Regions from separate parts of the Streptomyces sp. NPDC019396 genome, predicted to be linked through region 1. Evidence: predicted binding sites of a transcription regulator. Region 1 holds the regulator's gene; the other holds the start of a gene.
The links. The regulator HrcA, encoded in region 1, represses chaperone genes, less so after heat shock. The targets are predictions, from matches to a motif close to TTNGCACTCNGNNNNNCNGAGTGCNAA.
Positions count from the first base shown of each region.

Region 2: a site for HrcA is predicted at 1,751-1,777, ahead of groL (chaperonin GroEL). Genes of this name have one in related genera too.

Region 1 is NZ_JBEYBS010000003.1:98,606-102,456, forward strand. It holds gene dnaJ (molecular chaperone DnaJ) at 1-1,013, opposite strand, end outside; gene hrcA (heat-inducible transcriptional repressor HrcA) at 1,014-2,030, opposite strand; gene ABZ532_RS04415 (MBL fold metallo-hydrolase) at 2,296-3,033, shown strand; gene ABZ532_RS04420 (DUF3097 domain-containing protein) at 3,044-3,850, shown strand.
Region 2 is NZ_JBEYBS010000012.1:96,279-100,129, forward strand. It holds gene groL (chaperonin GroEL) at 1-1,592, opposite strand, end outside; gene ABZ532_RS16130 (cold-shock protein) at 1,988-2,191, opposite strand; gene ABZ532_RS16135 (MoaD/ThiS family protein) at 2,709-2,984, opposite strand; gene thrC (threonine synthase) at 2,981-3,851, opposite strand, start outside.

The sequences.
Region 1 (3,851 bases):
TCCGGGTCCAGCTTCGACGGGGTCTGCACCTCGACGTGGACGATGAGGTCACCACGGCCACCGCCGCGCAGATGCGTCACACCGCGGCCGTGCAGCGGGATGGACTGCCCTGACTGGGTGCCGGGCCGGATGTCGACCTCCTCCATCCCGTCCAGGGTCTCCAGCGGCACCTTGGTGCCGAGGGCGCCCGCCGTCATCGGGATGGTCACCGTGCAGTGCAGGTCGTCACCGCGCCGCTGGAACATCGAGTGGGGCAGCTCGTGGATCTCCACGTACAGGTCACCGGCCGGACCGCCACCGGGGCCGACCTCGCCCTCGCCCGCGAGCTGGATACGGGTGCCGTTGTCGACACCGGCCGGGATCTTCACCGTCAGCGTGCGCCGGGAGCGCACCCGTCCGTCGCCCGCGCACTCCGGGCACGGGGTCGGGACGACAGTGCCGAAGCCCTGGCACTGCGGGCAGGGGCGCGAGGTCATGACCTGGCCCAGGAAGGACCGGGTGACCTGCGAGACCTCACCACGGCCGCGGCACATGTCACAGGTCTGCGCCGAGGTGCCGGGGGCGGCGCCCTCACCGGTACAGGTCGTACACACCACGGCGGTGTCGACCTGGATGTCCTTCGTGGTGCCGAAGGCCGACTCGCTGAGCTCGATCTCCAGCCGGATCATCGCGTCCTGGCCGCGCCGGGTGCGCGACCGCGGCCCGCGCTGGGACGCCGTGCCGAAGAACGCGTCCATGATGTCCGAGAAGTTGCCGAAGCCGCCCGCGCCGAAGCCTCCGGCGCCGCCGCCCGCGCTGGACAGGGGATCTCCGCCGAGGTCGTAGACCTGCTTCTTCTGCGGGTCGGAAAGCACCTCGTAGGCGGCGTTGATCTCCTTGAAGCGCTCCTGCGTCTTCGGGTCCGGGTTCACATCCGGGTGGAGTTCCCGCGCCAGCCGCCGGAAGGCCTTCTTGATCTCGTCCTGCGATGCGTCGCGGCGCACGCCTAGTACGGCGTAGTAGTCCGTGGCCACTTACGACTCCGCCAGGATCTGTCCGACGTAACGTGCCACTGCGCGTACCGCTCCCATCGTTCCGGGGTAGTCCATGCGGGTCGGTCCGACCACGCCGAGTTTGGCGACGGCTTCGTCGCCCGAACCGTAGCCGACAGCGACCACGGAAGTGGAGTTGAGGCCCTCGTGGGCGATCTCGTGCCCGATCCGGACCGTCATACCGGAGTCCTTCGCCTCACCGAGCAGCTTCAGCAGCACGACCTGCTCCTCAAGCGCCTCGAGGACGGGCCGGATGGTGAGCGGGAAGTCGTGCCCGAAGCGTGTCAGATTGGCGGTACCGCCGATCATCAGCCGCTCCTCGGTCTCTTCGACGAGGGTCTCGAGCAGCGTCGAGAGCACCGTCGACACCGTGCCGCGGTCCTCCGCTTCGAAGGAATCCGCGAGGTCCTGCACGAGCTGCGGCACATCGGTGAAGCGCCGGCCGACGACCCGGCTGTTCAGCCGCGCCCGCAGATCCGCGAGCGAGGTCTCGGAGAACGGCGCCGGGCAGTCCACGTGCCGCTGCTCCACCCGGCCCGTGTCGGTGATCAGCACCAGCATCAGGCGTGCGGGCGCGAGCGCCAGCAACTCCACATGCCGCACCGTCGAGCGGGTCAGGGACGGGTACTGGACCACGGCGACCTGCCTGGTCAGCTGCGCCAGCAGCCGCACCGTGCGGGCCACGACGTCATCGAGGTCCACGGCGCCGTCGAGGAAGTTCTGGATCGCCCGCCTTTCGGGGGACGACAGCGGCTTGACGCCGGCGAGCTTGTCCACGAACAGGCGGTAGCCCTTGTCCGTGGGGATCCGGCCGGCGCTGGTGTGGGGCTGGGCGATATAGCCCTCGTCCTCCAGCACCGCCATGTCGTTGCGCACGGTGGCGGGCGACACGCCGAGCCGGTGACGCTCGGTGAGCGCCTTGGAACCGACCGGCTCCTCAGTGCCCACATAGTCCTGGACGATGGCGCGCAGAACCTCCAGCCTGCGTTCGCTGAGCATCGTGCGCACCTCCAGCTGTGGTTCATCGGCGGATCGGTCGGTCGGTGTGATCTGGCACTCACCAGGGCGGAGTGCCAAAGCCCCCCGGCCAGTGTACGGCCGTGAGGTACACCCCGAGCAAGGGCGACCGGACGGCGAACACGTCACGGACCCTGCCACAGAGCTCGCGACGGAACATGTCGCGGGGCCCGTCGCCGGGACCAGCGGCAGCGCCCGCCACGGCAGCGCGTGGGGCTGTCGTCCCCTTACGGGATAGCGTCGCCTCATGGACGTCAGTTGGGAAGACTTCGGCTGGGAGCGCCTCGCCGACGGGGTCGGGCGGCGGCGGCTGCCCGTATGGGACGCGACAGCGGCCGTGGTGGTCGGGGATGACGCCGTACTCCTGTACGACACGGGTGCCACGCTGCGCGAAGGCGCCGAGCTGCGCACCCAGATCCAGTCCCTGCTCGGCGGCCGGCGTGTGACACATATCGCTCTCAGCCATCCGCACTTCGACCACGTGTTCGGCACGGCGGCGTTCTCAGGGGCACGGGTCTACGGCGCGGTCGGGACCGACCAGCTCATGGGGCTGGCACGGGAGCGGGACGCCCTGCGCGACGACGCCATCAGCCAGGGTGTGGCGCCCGCCGAGGCCACCCAGGCCGCGGACGTGCTGGTGGCGCCCCGGCATGTGGTCAGCGGTGAGTGGACCCTGGACCTCGGTGGCCGCCAGGTGCTGCTGGCCAACGTGGGGCCCGGTCACACCGGCCACGACCTCGTGGTGCTGGTGCCGGGCACGGCGGGCGGCCCCGGGGTCGTGCTCTGCGGTGACCTGGTCGAGGAGTCCGGCGAGCCCCAGGCCGGTCCGGACGCCATCCCCGCTCGCTGGCCCGCTGCCCTCGACAGGCTGCTGTCGCTGGGCGGGGACGACGCGCTCTACGTACCGGGACACGGGGCGGTCGTGGACGCGGCTTTCGTACGCGCCCAACGGGATGAGCTGGCCCGGCGGTTCGGGGTGTCGTAGCGTCTGCCCAATGCGCAGCTACAGCCCTGATCTGACGCCCCCTTGGAAGCGGTCCGCCCCCGCGCCCGAGGTCCCCGCCGAGTGCGACCTGGTCGTGGAGGAGGCCGGAACGGGCTTCTGCGGCGCGGTGATCCGCTGTGAGGCGGGAACGGTGACGCTGGAGGACCGCTTCGGCAAGCACCGGGTGTTTCCGCTGGAGCCGCGCGGTTTCCTGCTCGAGGGCAAGGTGGTCACGCTGGTGCGGCCGTCTTCGGGCGCCCCGGTGCGGCCCACCCGCACGGCATCCGGCTCCCTCGCCGTTCCCGGGTCACGGGCCCGGGTGGCCCGGGCGGGGCGGATCTATGTGGAGGGGCGGCACGACGCGGAGCTGGTCGAGCGGGTCTGGGGCGACGATCTGCGGATCGAGGGCGTGGTGGTCGAGTACCTGGAGGGCATCGACGACCTCCCGGCGATCGTGGCGGACTTCGCCCCCGGGGCGGACGCCCGGCTCGGCGTGCTCGTGGACCACCTGGTGCCGGGCTCCAAGGAGTCCCGTATCGCCGCGTCCGTCACCGACCCGCATGTGCTCGTGGCCGGGCATCCGTACATCGACGTCTGGGAGGCGGTGAAGCCGTCCTCGGTCGGGATCGCGGGCTGGCCCTCCGTGCCGCACGGACAGGACTGGAAGACGGGCGTGTGCCGGGCGCTGGGGTGGCCGGAGAACACGGGGGCCGCCTGGCAGCACATCCTGTCGAAGGTGGGCAGCTACAGGGATCTGGAGCCGGCGCTGCTGGGGCGGGTGGAGGAGCTCATCGACTTCGTGACGGCGACGGACTGAA
Region 2 (3,851 bases), on a different contig from region 1:
CCCGGAGCAGCCGCAGCGGACTTCTCCGGCTTGTCGGCGATGACGGCCTCGGTGGTGAGGAACAGCGCGGCGATGGAGGCCGCGTTCTGCAGCGCGGAGCGCGTCACCTTCGCCGGGTCGATGATGCCCTCGGCGACCAGGTCGACGTACTCGCCGGTCGCGGCGTTCAGGCCGTGACCCGGGGTCAGGTTGCGCACCTTCTCCACCACGACACCGCCCTCGAGGCCGGCGTTGACGGCGATCTGCTTCAGCGGGGCCTCGAGCGCCAGCTTGACGGCGGCGGCACCGGTGGCCTCGTCGCCCTCGAGCTCCAGCTTCTCGAAGACCTGGGAGGCCTGGAGCAGGGCCACGCCGCCACCGGCGACGATGCCCTCCTCGACGGCCGCCTTCGCGTTGCGAACGGCGTCCTCGATGCGGTGCTTGCGCTCCTTGAGCTCCACCTCGGTCGCGGCACCGGCCTTGATGACGGCCACGCCGCCGGCCAACTTCGCAAGGCGCTCCTGGAGCTTCTCGCGGTCGTAGTCCGAGTCGGAGTTCTCGATCTCGGCGCGGATCTGGTTGACGCGGCCCTGGACCTGCTCGCTGTCACCGGCACCGTCGACGATGGTCGTCTCGTCCTTGGTGATGACGACCTTGCGGGCGCGGCCCAGCAGGTCGAGACCGGCGTTCTCCAGCTTGAGGCCGACCTCCTCGGAGATGACCGTGCCACCGGTGAGGATGGCGATGTCGCCGAGCATGGCCTTGCGGCGGTCACCGAAGCCCGGGGCCTTGACGGCGACGGACCGGAAGGTGCCGCGGATCTTGTTGACGACCAGGGTCGACAGGGCCTCGCCCTCGACGTCCTCGGCGATGATCAGCAGCGGCTTGCCCGACTGCATGACCTTCTCCAGCAGCGGGAGCAGGTCCTTGACCGAGGAGATCTTGGAGTTGACGATCAGGATGTACGGGTCCTCCAGCGAGGCCTCCATACGCTCCATGTCGGTGGCGAAGTACGCCGAGATGTAGCCCTTGTCGAAGCGCATACCCTCGGTGAGCTCCAGCTCCAGACCGAAGGTCTGGGACTCCTCGACGGTGATGACGCCTTCCTTGCCGACCTTGTCCATCGCCTCGGCGATGAGCTCGCCGATCTGGGTGTCGGCGGCGGAGATGGAGGCGGTGGAGGCGATCTGCTCCTTGGTCTCGACCTCCTTGGCCTGGTCGAGCAGCGCACCGGAGACGGCCTCGACGGCCTTCTCGATACCGCGCTTCAGAGCCATCGGGTTGGCGCCGGCCGCCACGTTGCGCAGGCCCTCGCGGACCAGCGCCTGGGCGAGAACCGTCGCGGTGGTCGTACCGTCACCGGCGACGTCGTCCGTCTTCTTGGCGACTTCCTTGACCAGCTCGGCGCCGATCTTCTCGTAAGGGTCCTCGAGCTCGATCTCCTTGGCGATGGAGACACCATCGTTGGTGATCGTGGGGGCGCCCCACTTCTTCTCGAGGACGACGTTCCGGCCCTTGGGGCCAAGAGTGACCTTGACGGCGTCGGCGAGCTGGTTCATCCCGCGCTCGAGACCGCGCCGTGCCTCCTCGTCGAACGCGATGATCTTGGCCATGTGAAGTGGTCCTCCCGGACTTGGGGGTCTCCCCGTGCCCGCGCAGGGCTACGGGGGAGGATGCTTCCGGACCGCGCTGGTGCCCGCGACGGACGGCCTGCACGCCTTGTGGTTCCTTGCCCCACTCGGCCTGCGAGCCTCACCGACCCGGTCCTTCGTTGTCACTCTCACTCGTAGAGTGCTAACGCCAATGATTAGCACTCGGACCCCTCGAGTGCAAGCGGCTTCGAAGAAGCCTCGACCAGGGGTGGTGGTCGGGCGACGGGCGGGAGCGAACGGCTCCGAAGAATCCTCGACGGAGCCACCGACGTGCTGGACGCGGGCAGCACGGAGGGCCCGCACCCCCTTGGTACGGGCCCTCCGTGACGTGATGCGCAGGTCTCCAGTCCGGCGCTTCAGCCGGCCAGCCGGACCATGTCCGCCTGCGGCCCCTTCTGACCCTGCGAGATCTCGAACTCGACCCGCTGGCCCTCCTCCAGGGTGCGGTACCCGTCCATCTGGATCGCGCTGTAGTGGACGAAAACATCCGCACCACCGTCGACCGCGATGAAGCCGTACCCCTTCTCCGCGTTGAACCACTTGACGGTGCCCTGAGCCATGCCTAACTCCCCTATTACTGGCCCTTGCACAGGACCGCACTTCGCGGACCCGGGTCAGAACTCGCCCACGAAGAGTTCCCGTGAGCTCCCGTGCAGGAAGCAGCGAGGAACCCCTGTGAACGTGCGCCGGAACGCGTCGACCGCGGCTGAATGTATCTGTCCAACTGCCCTCTGCAACAGGTCAAACGGACGAGAAATCTGAGCATGGCTGATCGGGCAACCATGCCCAACTCCGAGCAATCCCGGGCAAGTCAGGCCGGGCAAAGCGCACAAAACGCGCAAGTAGCTCGAACACTTTGGCTGTTTCTTGTCGCGCGCGGTCGCATTCTCATATGCCCACGGCACAACCCAGCGAGGGGAGATGACCCCAACTCTACCGTGCGGCGTTCAACGGAATCGCCCCCTCCGCAGAGCTTGCGGAGGGGGCGCACCGGGTGACGGAACGTGCTGTACGCAGGGTCAGGAACGTGCCGTACACAGGTCGGAAAGGGCCGTTCAGGGGGTGTCCGAGCGCGGCTCACCCACCCGCGACGGCGGGGATGATCGACACACCGGCGCCGTCCGGCGTCGCCGTCTCGAGGCCCTGCTCGAAGCGCACGTCGTCGTCGTTGACGTAGACGTTCACGAAGCGGCGCAGCTTGCCCTGGTCGTCCAGCACCCGGGCGGCGATTCCGGTGTGGTTCTTCTCCAGGTCGGCGATGACCTCGCCGAGTGTCGTGCCCTCCGCCGCGACCTCGGAGCGGCCCCCGGTGTAGGTGCGCAGGATGGTGGGGATGCGGACGTTGACGCTCATGCGAGGCCAGCCTCTCGGAAGGAGTCCAGGTTCGGGCGGATGACGGCGGTCATACCCGTGGTCGGGACCACCGCGTCGAGGGTCTTGAGGCCATCACCCGTGTTGACGACCACCGTGGTGAGCGACGGGTCGATGACTCCGGCCTCGATCAGCTTCTTCGCCACGCCGAGGGTGGTACCACCAGCGGTCTCGGTGAAGATGCCCTCCGTACGGGCCAGCAGCTTGACCGCTGCCACGATCTCCTCGTCCGTGACGTCCTCGACCGCTCCGCCCGTGCGGCGGCAGATGTCCAGGACGTAGGGTCCGTCCGCCGGGTTGCCGATCGCCAGCGACTTCGCGATGGTGTCGGGCTTCTGCGGCCGTACGACGTCGTGGCCCGCCTTGAAGGCCACGGACACCGGGGAGCAGCCCTCGGCCTGGGCGCCGAAGATCTTGTACGGCTTGTCCTCGACGAGCCCCAGCTTGATCAGCTCCTGGAGCCCCTTGTCGATCTTGGTGAGCTGGGAGCCCGAGGCGATGGGGATGACGAGCTGGTCGGGCAGCCGCCAGCCGAGCTGCTCGCAGATCTCGTAGGCCAGGGTCTTGGAGCCCTCGGCGTAGTACGGGCGCAGATTGACGTTGACGAAGCCCCAGCCCTCGCCGGCCGGGTCGCCGATGAGCTCGGAGCAGAAGCGGTTGACTGCGTCGTAGTTGCCCTCGATGCCGATGAGCTCACCGCCGTAGACCGCGGCCATGACGACCTTGCCCTGCTCCAGGTCGTGCGGGATGAACACGCAGGACCGGAATCCGGCCCGGGCCGCCGCGGCGCCGACCGCGCCCGCGAGATTGCCGGTGGAGGAGCAGGACAGGGTGGTGAAGCCGAAGGCG